3 regions of the Kitasatospora sp. NPDC098663 genome follow, and region 1 is predicted to be linked to each of the others. Evidence: riboswitches for the same ligand, from Rfam matches in the RefSeq annotation. Region 1 holds a riboswitch; each other region holds the start of a gene.

What was found. A riboswitch is a leader RNA that binds a small molecule or an ion and turns the genes downstream of it on or off. The one in region 1 is predicted to bind cobalamin.
Region 2: another riboswitch for cobalamin. It lies ahead of ACIQVZ_RS20175 (ABC transporter substrate-binding protein); the one in region 1 lies ahead of ACIQVZ_RS07580 (CoA-acylating methylmalonate-semialdehyde dehydrogenase).
Region 3: another riboswitch for cobalamin. It lies ahead of ACIQVZ_RS09045 (HoxN/HupN/NixA family nickel/cobalt transporter); the one in region 1 lies ahead of ACIQVZ_RS07580 (CoA-acylating methylmalonate-semialdehyde dehydrogenase).

The regions. Positions count from the first base shown of each region.
Region 1 is NZ_JBIWAP010000005.1:193,247-196,964, reverse strand. Features, by position in the region: gene ACIQVZ_RS07590 (M48 family metalloprotease) at 1-640, opposite strand, end outside; gene ACIQVZ_RS07585 (BlaI/MecI/CopY family transcriptional regulator) at 631-1,113, opposite strand; cobalamin riboswitch at 1,364-1,555, shown strand; gene ACIQVZ_RS07580 (CoA-acylating methylmalonate-semialdehyde dehydrogenase) at 1,772-3,271, shown strand; gene ACIQVZ_RS07575 (acyl-CoA dehydrogenase family protein) at 3,279-3,718, shown strand, end outside.
Region 2 is NZ_JBIWAP010000017.1:89,705-93,422, forward strand. Features, by position in the region: gene ACIQVZ_RS20165 (ABC transporter ATP-binding protein) at 1-289, opposite strand, end outside; gene ACIQVZ_RS20170 (iron chelate uptake ABC transporter family permease subunit) at 286-1,365, opposite strand; gene ACIQVZ_RS20175 (ABC transporter substrate-binding protein) at 1,362-2,306, opposite strand; cobalamin riboswitch at 2,428-2,633, opposite strand; gene tkt (transketolase) at 3,071-3,718, shown strand, end outside.
Region 3 is NZ_JBIWAP010000006.1:213,327-217,044, reverse strand. Features, by position in the region: gene ACIQVZ_RS09065 (CobW family GTP-binding protein) at 1-275, opposite strand, end outside; gene rpsN (30S ribosomal protein S14) at 281-586, opposite strand; gene rpmB (50S ribosomal protein L28) at 586-822, opposite strand; gene rpmG (50S ribosomal protein L33) at 948-1,112, shown strand; gene ACIQVZ_RS09045 (HoxN/HupN/NixA family nickel/cobalt transporter) at 1,225-2,340, opposite strand; cobalamin riboswitch at 2,370-2,584, opposite strand; gene ACIQVZ_RS09040 (ArsR/SmtB family transcription factor) at 2,666-3,049, shown strand; gene ACIQVZ_RS09035 (DNA-formamidopyrimidine glycosylase family protein) at 3,069-3,718, opposite strand, start outside.

The DNA of each region.
Region 1 (3,718 bases):
CCCGCTCGTCGGCCCAGCGCTCCAGGTGGTAGTCGAGGTCGGCCCGCAGCCGGGCCAGCGCCGGGTGTACGGCGGCGGCGAGGTCGGCGGCGACGGACAGCAGGTGGTGGCGCCCGCGCAGGTGGGCGCGCTCGTGGGCGAGGAGCACCGCGCGCTCCGCCGGGCCCAGCGCGCTCAGCATGCCGGTCGAGACGACGACGCGGCCGGGGCGCCCCCGGTGGCCGGGCAGGGCGAAGGCCTCGGGCTCCTTGCCCGCGACCACGAGCAGGTCGCCGTCGCTCGTGGCATCGGCGGTCAGGCCCCAGGCGCGGGCGAGGAGCACGCGGTGCCCGCGCCACCGCAGCGTCAGCCGTACCGCCTGGACGGCCAGCGCGGCCCCGGCGGCGCAGGACACCGGTACCACGGCGGGCCACCGGGTGACGACGTCGGACAGCGGCAGGTGCTCCAGTCCTGCCAGGAACGGGACGTGGAACAGCCCGACGAGTGCCGCGACGGTGCCGCCCGCCAGCAGGGCGGCCGCGCCCGTGAGTGCGAGCGAGGCCTCGCGCGGGGGGAGCAGCGGAGCCAGGCGGCGGGCGGCGGGCGCCGCGGCCCAGGGGAGCAGCAGGGCCAGGGCGACGACCACCAGGATCAGGCCCATGCGTCGTCCTCGGGCTCGGGCCTGCCGGAGTCCGTCGCGGTCGCGGTCGCGGTCGCGGTCGCGGTCGCGGCCTCGGCAGCGGCATCGGTCTGGGCCTCGGCCTCGGTCTCGGCATCGAGGAGCAGACGGCGCAGGACGTCCTCGTCGTCCTCGGACAGGGAGGAGACGAACCGCTTCAGCACGAGGTCCCGCTGGGGTTCCTTCTCCAACTCCCGGCGCATGCGCCCGGCCGCCAGCCCGGCGGCGTCCTCCACCGGGGCGTAGGCGAAGGACCGCGCGGGGCGGCTGCGGACCAGGGTCCCCTTCTCGTGCAGGCGGGTGAGGATCGTCGCCACGGTGGTGCGGGCCAGCCCGTGGTCCAGCGCCGCCTTGACCTGCTGGGCGGTCAGCGGCTCGCCGGCCGCCCACAACACCGCCAGCACGTCCGCGACCAGCTCCCCGTGCGGACGCCTGGCGTCCCGACCGTCCCTCACATCGTTCTCCCTGTCCCGACACTCCCGGCAGACACACCCCCGGCGCCGACAGCGGTCGGCAGTCGAGGCCCACCCGCGCCGGTATGGCGAGGATGGGCTCGGCCTGTGTTGCTTAGGTGTGCCTCAGCTAACTTTACGGGCTCGTGGCCCCGCGCTGCCGGGCGCCTGATCGCGGACCCCGTCCGGTCGCGTGTCGCTCGGCGCGGTGGAAAGCCGGTGGCGCAACGCGCGTGCGGGCCTCTGGACTTACTAGGACGTCCAACTATATGGTCGATGGCAGGTCCGCGGTGTCAGGGAAGCCGGTGTGAGTCCGGCACGGTCCCGCCACTGTGACCGGGGAGTTCGTCCTCGCAGACGAAGGCCACTGGCAGCCAGCCGGGAAGGCCTGGGGGCGTGCGGTGATCCGGGAGTCAGGATACCGGCCGCGGGTGTTCCGTGTTTTCCACGAGGATGGAGACGACACGCATGACCCCGGGCTGCTCCCGCTCCACTGCCGCTCCTGGTTGTCCCGTGCCCACGGCCGCCGGGGCGTCCACGCCCTGACGTTCCGTTCCGCCGCCGCACGCCCGTGCCGCGGGGCGCACCACCGTGTGCCCGCCGACCCGCGGCGGCCTCCGATCCTCCTCCTCTCCCCACCCCTGTCGAGAGAAGGAACCCGATGGTCCGAGAACTGACCCACTTCGTCGCCGGCAAGCCCACCGCCGGCACCTCCGGTCGCTTCGGCGACGTGTACGACCCCAACACCGGCCGGGTGCAGGCCCGGGTGCCGCTGGCGAGCCGGGCCGAGGTCGAGGCGGTGATCGCCGACGCCGCGCAGGCCCAGCCCGCGTGGGCGGCCTGGAACCCGCAGCGGCGGGCCCGCGTCCTGCTGCGCTTCCTCCAGCTCGTCGAGCAGGAGAAGGAGGAACTGGCCCGGCTGCTGTCCGCCGAGCACGGCAAGACCGTGGCCGACGCCCACGGGGACATCCAGCGCGGCCTGGAGGTCGTCGAGTTCGCCGCCGGCATCCCGCACCTGCTGAAGGGCGAGTTCAGCGACAACGCGGGCACCGGCATCGACGTGTACTCGATGCGCCAGCCGCTCGGCGTGGTCGCGGGCATCACGCCGTTCAACTTCCCGGCGATGATCCCGCTCTGGAAGGCCGCACCCGCCCTCGCCTGCGGCAACGCCTTCGTCCTCAAGCCCTCGGAGCGCGACCCCTCGGTGCCGCTGCGCCTGGCCGAGCTGTTCCTGGAGGCCGGGCTGCCGCCGGGCGTGCTGAACGTGGTCAACGGCGGCAAGGAGGCCGTGGACACCCTGCTGGAGGACCCGCGGGTGCAGGCGGTCGGGTTCGTCGGCTCCACGCCGATCGCCCAGTACGTCTACGCCACCGCCGCCGCGCACGGGAAGCGGGCGCAGTGCTTCGGCGGCGCCAAGAACCACCTGATCGTGATGCCGGACGCCGACCTCGACCAGGCCGCGGACGCCCTGATCGGCGCCGGCTACGGCTCGGCCGGCGAGCGCTGCATGGCGATCTCGGTGGCCGTCCCGGTGGGGGAGGAGACCGCCGACGCCCTGGTGGCCAAACTGGTCGAGCGGATCGCCGCGCTGAAGGTCGGGCGCTCGGACGACCCGGCGGCGGACTTCGGCCCGCTGGTCGGCGCCGACGCGCTGGAGCGAGTCCGCGGCTACCTCGACCTCGGGGTCGAGGAGGGCGCCGAACTCGTGGTCGACGGGCGCGACTTCCGGCTGGAGGGGCACGAGGGCGGCTACTTCCTCGGCGCCTCGCTGTTCGACCGGGTGACTCCCGACATGCGGATCTACCGGGAGGAGATCTTCGGCCCCGTCCTGACCGTGCTCCGCGCCGCCGACTACGAGGAGGCGCTGCGCCTGCCCAGCGAGCACGAGTTCGGCAACGGCGTGGCCATCTACACCCGGGACGGCGACACGGCACGGGACTTCGCCCGCCGGGTGAACACCGGCATGGTCGGCGTCAACGTGCCGATCCCCGTGCCGGTCGCGTACCACACCTTCGGCGGCTGGAAGCGCTCCGGGTTCGGCGACCTCAACCAGCACGGGCCGGACTCGATCCGCTTCTACACCCGCACCCGCACCGTCACCTCGCGCTGGCCCTCCGGGGTCAAGGAGGGCGCGAGCTTCACCATCCCGACGATGGGCTGAGGGCGTCGTGCACGACCTCACAGAGGACCAGCTCGCCATCGCGGCGACCACCCGGGCCTTCGCCCGCGAACACCTGGCGCCGAACGCGGTCGCGTGGGACCAGGCCAAGCACTTCCCGGTGGACGTGCTGCGCAAGGCGGCGGACGTCGGCCTGGCCGGCGTCTACGTCCGCGAGGAGTCCGGCGGCTCCGGACTCACCCGCGCCGACGGCGTGCTCGTGTTCGAGGCGCTGGCCACCGGCTGCCCGTCCATCGCCGCCTACCTGTCCATCCACAACATGGTCGCCTGGATGATCGACCGCTACGGCGACGACGCCCAGCGCGCCCGGTGGCTGCCGGGTCTCAGCGCCATGGCGACCCCCGCCAGCTACTGCCTCACCGAGCCCGGCGCGGGCTCGGACGCGGCGGCACTGACCACCCGGGCCCGCCGGGACGGGGACCACTGGGT
Region 2 (3,718 bases), on a different contig from region 1:
GCGACAGCCGGGTGTCCGCCTGCTGCTCCATGAAGGCCACCTGCCGTGCTCGTCGGCGGGCCGTGAGTGCGTGGAGATCCTCTCCGTCCAGGAGGACGCGCCCCTCGCTCGGCCGGGTCAGTCCGGCGACCGCGCGCAGCAAGGTGGTCTTCCCGGCGCCGTTGGGCCCGAGCAGGCCGGTGATCCGGCCGGGGGCGAACGCGAGCGAGACCGCGTCCAGCAGGGTGGCTCCGCCGATGCGCACTCGAAGTCCCTCCGCGCGCAGCTCGGCGGGGGGCGTCACCGTCACTGCCCCCTCCCGTCGGCCCGCCCCTGGCGCCACAGCAGCCAGGCGAAGAAGGGCGCTCCGAGTCCGGCCGTGATGACGCCGACGGGGATCTCCCGGTCGGGGAGGACCGAGCGCGCCACGATGTCGCTGCCCACCAGGAGGGACGCGCCCACCAGTGCCGACACGGGCAGCAGGAGGGCGTGGCGCGGGCCGCAGACGAGCCGGACGACATGCGGTACGACCAGGCCGAGGAACCCGATGACGCCGGTGTGGGCGACCAGGCACGCGGTCACCAGGGCGGCGGTGGCGACGAGGACCCAGCGGGTGCGCTCGACGTGGACGCCGAGGGAGCGGGCGGCGGTCTCGCCGAAGGCGAAGGCGTCCAGGTCGCGGGCCGAGGAGGCCAGGACCGTGACACCGGCCAGCGCGACCGCGGTCAGGAAGACGGCGGTGGGCCACCGCACGCCGGCGACCGAGCCCAGCGTCCACTCCATGACACCGCGCGCCGCGTTGCGGTCCCCGAGGACCATCACCACGAACGAGGTGTAGGCCCCGCACATCTGTCCCACCGCGATGCCGGCGAGCACGGTCCGGGTGGTCGGTAGCGATCGGGTGCGGGCGCCGGCCAGTGCCAGGACGACGACGGCGGCGAGCAGGGCACCGGCGAAGGCCGCCGTCGCGACCGCGCCGGTGCCCACGGCGCCGGACACGCCGACGCCGAGGACGATCACGGTGACCGCGCCGGCGGCGGCTCCGTCGGAGATCCCGAGCAGGAAGGGATCGGCCAGGTCGTTGCCGGTCAGCGTCTGCAGCACCGCGCCGCAGACCGCGAGGCCGGCGCCGGTGGCGGCCGCTCCCAGGACCCGGGGCAGCCGCAGCTGCCAGACGATCTGGTCGTCCAGCAGCGTGACGTTCGGGTCGCCCAGCCCGAGACGGCGCAGGACGACGTCGATCACCGTCCGGACCGGTTCGTGTTGCGAGCCCACGGCCAGGCCGAGGAGCACGGTGGCCAGGAGCAGGGCCGCACCGACGGCCAGGGCCGCCGTCGCGCGGCCCTGACCGGAGCGCCGCGCGACGGGGTGGGGCGCGGTGGTCATGAACCCGGGTGCAGTTGGCCCAGTCCCGCGGACACCTTGGCGGCGCCGTCGGCGAGCAGCACGCCGGGAGTCGACTCCGAGAACGGCACCACCACGAAGGCCTTGCGCTGCACGGCGGTGAGCTTGCTCAGCACCGGGTCGTTCGCCAAGTAGTCGATCTTGGACTGGGCCGTGTCCCAGCCGGCGTCCGCGAGCACGATGGCGTCCGGGTCCGCCGCGACGACCTTCTCCCAGCTCACGTTCTGCCAGCCACCGGGCAGGTCCGCGAAGACGTTGCGGGCGCCCACGGCGTCGAGCACGAGTTGAGGTCCGCCGTGGCCGGCGCCGACGAACGGCGCCTTGGTGTCCGAGTCGAACCACAGGACCTTCAGGTCCTTGCCCGCGGCCGTCGCCGTCAACTGGGCCAGCTGCTGCTCCTGCTGCTGCCGGATCGCGGTGGCCCGCTCCGTGACACCGAAGACCTTGGCGACGTCGTTCAGTTCGCCCCACACCGCCTGCCAGGTCGTCGGCGCCACCTGGCTCTTGTCCGAGCAGCCGAACGGGGACAGGTACGACGGGATGCCCTGGCCGCGCAGTTCCTCCCGGGTGCCCGCGACCTTGTCGGTGAACGCGCTGGAGTAGGAGGCGTACAGGAAGTCGGGACGGGCCGCGAGGAGCTTCTCCTTCGTCGGGTAGTCCTTGGAGAGCACCGGGACGGAGTCGTAGGCCGCCTTCCACTTCTCCGGGACGGAGTCGTCGAGGTAGGCGGTACCGGCCATGCGGGACTGCAGGCCGAGGGCCAGGGCCACTTCGGTGGCACCCTGGTTGAGCGTCACCAGCCGGTCGGGCGGCGCGCCGACCGTGACGGTGGTCCCGCAGTTGTCGACGCTGACCGGCGCGGCAGTTCCGGTCGTCCCGCCGGACGTGGCGGGCGCGGGGGCGCCCGTGCAGGCTCCGAGCATGCCGACGAACAGGACGGCCGCGACCGTCCGGCCGACACGTATCGGACCTGTGGGACGTACGGAACATATGGAACGGAACGGATGCGGCAGACCGCTGGGCACGTGTTCTCCAAAACCCTCGTGGAACATGTAGCGCCGTGGCCGGTCTCCTGGCTTCCGCATCGACACGCCGCGGCCGACCTTCCCGGACGGCTCTTCCAGCCCGCCCAGTGGCCCTGACCGCTGGAAAAGCCGGTCAGCGAGGGCCGCGGAACTCCGCGGCAACAGTGGCGAGGGCCGCACCGGACTCAGACCGGTTTCCCGTACACCACGGCGATGGAAAGGTATCAGGCGTGGTCAGGTCGGTGCTGGCCAGCCCAAGGGATGATCGTCTGGACCGTTCCCGGGGTTGCGGGAGGGATCGGCCACGGGGCCCGGCCAGGGGTCTCAGGTGCGGGCGGAGACGTGGCCGGTCGTCGGCGTCGAGCGGATCGAGCACGCCGTCACCGACCCTGCTCGGCGGCGGAGGCACCGTGCCGTCGAAGGGGGGCCCGCGCACGCCCTCCCGCGGACCTGCGACGGGTGGTCAGGGGTGTGTTCCCCCACTTCGGGGGCAAGCGACGAGGCGGAGCGGCTCACCGAAAGGGTGTGTCGTGCCGGACAGCGCGCCACCCCTGGGCATAGTTCGTACATCACCAGCAACCACGCGGGCGACGGCCCGGCGGTCGTGCCCGCCCAGTGCCGCAGGAACGATGGACGACAAGCCGAGACGAAGGAGCAACGGCATGGCGAACGACCAGAACGACGCTACCGCGCGGCGCGACGAATCCCTCGCGGATCCGGTGGCAGGGCGGGCAGGGTGGGACGAGGTCGACGCGCGGGCGGTGGACACCGTGCGGCTGCTGGCCGCCGACGCGGTGCAGAAGGTCGGCAACGGCCATCCGGGCACCGCGATGAGCCTGGCCCCACTGGCGTACCTGCTGTTCCAGAACGTCATGCGCCACGACCCCGGCGACGACCGGTGGCTGGGACGGGACCGCTTCGTGCTCTCCTGCGGCCACTCCAGCCTGACCCTCTACATCCAGCTCTACCTGGCCGGCTACGGCCTGGAACTCTCGGACCTGCAGGCCTACCGGACCTGGGACTCCGCCACCCCCGGGCACCCCGAACACCGGCACACCCCCGGCGTGGAGATGACCACCGGCCCGCTGGGCCAGGGCCTGGCCAGCGCGGTGGGCATGGCGATGGCCGCCCGCCGCGAACGCGGTCTCCTCGACCCGGACGCCGAAGCGGGCACCAGCCCCTTCGACCATCACGTCTACGTGATCGCCTCCGACGGAGACCTGATGGAGGGCGTCACCGGCGAGGCCGCCTCCCTGGCAGGGCACCAGGAACTCGGCGACCTCATCGTCTTCTACGACTCCAACCACATC
Region 3 (3,718 bases), on a different contig from region 1:
TACCGGCCCTCGTCGGCGATCCGCAGCAGTCGCGGCAGCAGGTCCTCGCGCAGGGCGCAGCAGGGGCAGTCGTTCACCAGCGGGACGTCGGCGGCGTCGAACCCGCCTCCGGTGTCGCGCAGTTCACGGTGGACGATGCCCTGCGAGGCCTCCCGCAGGTCGTGGTGGAGGACCACCGCGTCCACCCCGGCCACCGCCAACTCCCGGACGGCGGCGCGGCGTTCGTCGGCGTGCAGTCCGGCCACGACCACCACGGGCAGTTTGATCCCGTCCACGCCGCTCACCAGCTGGCCTTGCGGACGCCGGGCAGGTGGCCGGCGTGGGCGTGGACGCGGAGGTTGACCCGGGAGAGGCCGAAGGCGCGCAGGTAGCCGCGGGGGCGGCCGTCGACGGCGTCGCGGTTGCGGATCCGGGTGGCGCTGGCGTCGCGGGGCTGGCGGGCGAGTTCGGCCTGGGCGGCGGCGCGTTCGGCGGGGGCCGTGCCGGGACTGGCGATGATCCGCTTGAGCTCGGCGCGGCGCTCGGCGTACCGGGCCACGACGGCACGGCGCTGCTCGTTCTTGGCGATCTTGCTCTGCTTGGCCATCAGGCCTTCCCCCCTCGGGCGCGGATGCGGGCGACGGCGGCCTCGATGCCGATCGTGTCGATGGTGCGGATGCCCTTGGCGCTGAGGGTGAGCCGGACGTACCGGCCCTCACCGGGCAGCCAGTAGCGCTTGTGCTGGATGTTGGGGTCGAAGCGGCGGCGGGTGCGGCGGTGCGAGTGCGAGATCGCGTTGCCGAATCCGGGCCGACGGCCGGTGAGTTGGCAGTGGGCGGACATGGGTGCTCCCTGGCGTCCGGGAATGGGCAGGACGGAGCTCACGTTACACCAGATGAAAATGACTTCCATTTCGGTGTACGGTTTCGCCCCGACCCCGAACACCCCGCCAACCCGGGAGGACACCCATGGCCCGTAACGAACTGCGCCCCGTCATCAAGCTCCGCTCCACCGTCGGCACCGGCTACACGTACGTGACCCGCAAGAACCGCCGCAACGACCCGGACCGGATGGTCCTGCGCAAGTACGACCCGGTCGCGCGCCGGCACGTCGACTTCCGCGAAGAGCGCTGAACCCCGCCCGCCCGACGACCGGCACCGACCCGCGGCGACGGAACGGCGCCTCCCCCGGGATCCCGGGGGAGGCGCCGTCGCCGCCCGCTGCCGTCGCCGGTCGCAGCCGTCGCTACTCGGCGGCCGCCCAGCGCTTCTCCACCCGGGCCAGCTTCCAGTAGGCGATCGCCGCGGCCCAGACCACCACGAACAGCCCGGCGATCGCGTAGCCGACGTTGTCCAGCGAGATGCCCGCGATCCAGCCGGTGACCGGGTCGGTCAGATCGAGCTTCTCGTGCAGCACGCCGACCAGTTCGATGGTGCCGATGACGAAGGCCACCGCGATCGACAGCCCGGTGATCGTCAGGTTGTAGTAGACCTTCCGGACCGGGTTGGCGAAGGCCCACTGGTACGCGAAGTTCATGAACGTCCCGTCCAGGGTGTCGAACAGGCTCATCCCGGCCGCGAACAGCAGCGGCAGGCAGACGATCGCGTACCAGGGCAGCCCGGCCGCCGCCCCCGACCCGGCCATCACCATCAGGGTGACCTCGGTCGCGGTGTCGAAGCCCAGCCCCAGCACCATGCCCACCGGGAACATCTGCCCGGGCCGGGTGATCGACCGGGTCGCCCGGTTCAGCACCCGGGCCATGAAGCCGCGCGAGTTGAGGTGCTCCTCCAGCTGCGCCTCGTCGTACGACCCGGCCCGCATCGCCCGGAACACCTTGAGTATGCCGAGCAGCGCGGCCAGGTTGAGCGCGCCGATCAGGTAGAGGAACGCGCCGGAGGCCGTCGTGCCGACCATCCCGAGCCACTTGTGGGTGGTCGAGTCGTCGTCCATCAGCGTGCTGGCCAGCTGCGCGCCGCCCGCCACCAGGGCGGCCATCAGCACCACCATCGAGGAGTGCCCGAGGGCGAACCAGAAGCCGACCGAGACCGGCCGCTTGCCGTCCGCCATCAGCTTGCGGGTGGTGTTGTCGATCACCGCGATGTGGTCGGCGTCGAAGGCGTGCCGCATGCCGAGGGTGTACGCGGTGATCCCCAGGCCCACCCCGAAGACCTGGGTGCCGACCGCGTAGTTGTGGGGCGCGACCAGGAAGACGAGCGTCCCGAAGGCCACCACGTGCATGGCCAGGATCACCCCCATCAGCCCGGCCGTGCGAACGGTGTCCTCGCGCTTCCAGCGGAACGTGGGCAGCGCGGACGGTGTCGCCGGAGCCTCGGCAGCCGCGGCGGTTTCGGGCAGGGTCATTCGGGTCACGCTCCAGCACCTCGTGGAAACACTTCGTGAGATGCCGTGGCCGGTCTCCTGGCTTACGGGGGTCCCGTACCCGCCTTCCCAGGTGCGCGAGGCTCCCAGTGGCGTCGTGGGTACGGACGTCTCTCCATCGTCGACGATCACGATGGCCCGATCACAGTGGCGAGGGCCGCTCCGGACTGGGATCCCTGAGGATCCGTCACCGGTCTTCCCGAGCACCACGGCGGGGAACACCGTAGGGGCCAGGACCCACCCTTGCAAGGCTGCGCACCTGCGCAGGTGTCCAGGATCACAGGCCCCCTGCTGCAACAATGTGCGCATGCATCTCGTACCGGCCGACCGCGCGGGCCACCGCACCATCGACGGACACCGGGTCTGCGAGGCCATCGCCGCGATCGGCGACCCCGCGCACGTCCGCACCTGGGCCGAGCGGTTCTCCCTGCTCGCCGACCCCGGGCGGCTCGCCCTCCTGCTCGCCCTCCACCGGGCCGGCCCGCTCGCCGTCTCCGACCTCGCCGTGGCCACCGGCATGCGCGACCCCGCCGTGTCCCAGGCCCTGCGGCTGCTCCGCACCGCGGGCGTGGTGACCGGGGACAAGGACGGGCGGGTCGTGCGCTACCGGCTCGTGGACGAGTCCCTGCGCCCCCTCCTCGACGCGTGCGCCGCCGCCGAACACCACGAGCCCGGCGCGGCCTTCGGCTGACCGGCCGGGCAGGGCCTGGTCAGGCCGCCTGGCAGGCGGGGCACCAGAAGAGGTTGCGCGCGGCGTGCTGTTCCGTCCGGACGTCGGTGCCGCAGACCAGACAGGGCATCGCGGCCCGCCGGTAGACGTACACCTCGCCGCCGTGGTCGTCGACGCGCGGCGGTCGGCCCATCGCCTCGGGGGTGTGCTCGGGCCGGACGGTGTCGATCCGGCCCGCGCCGACGCCCTCGTGCATCAGGGCGACCAGGTCGGCCCAGATCGCGTCCCACTCGCCCCGGGTGAGGTCACGGCCGGCGCGGTGCGGGTTGATCCCGTGGCGGAACAGCACCTCGGCCCGGTAGACGTTGCCCACCCCGGCCAGCACCTTCTGGTCCATCAGCAGCGCGGCGACGGTCGTCCGGCTGGCCGATATCCGGCGCCAGGCGGCCTGCGGGTCGGCGTCGGCCCGCAGCGGGTCGGGGCCCAGCCGGGCGGCGACGGCGGCCTTCTCCGCGCCGGTGACCAGCGCGCAGGTGTTGGGGCCGCGCAGGTCGGCGTAGCCGTCGTCGTTGGCCAGCCGCAGCCGGACCAGGCCGACCGGCTCGGGCGCGGGCCCGGTACCGAAGGCGAAGCCGCCGTAGAGGCCGAGGTGGACGTGCACCCAGCCGCCCTCCTCGAAGCCGAGGAACA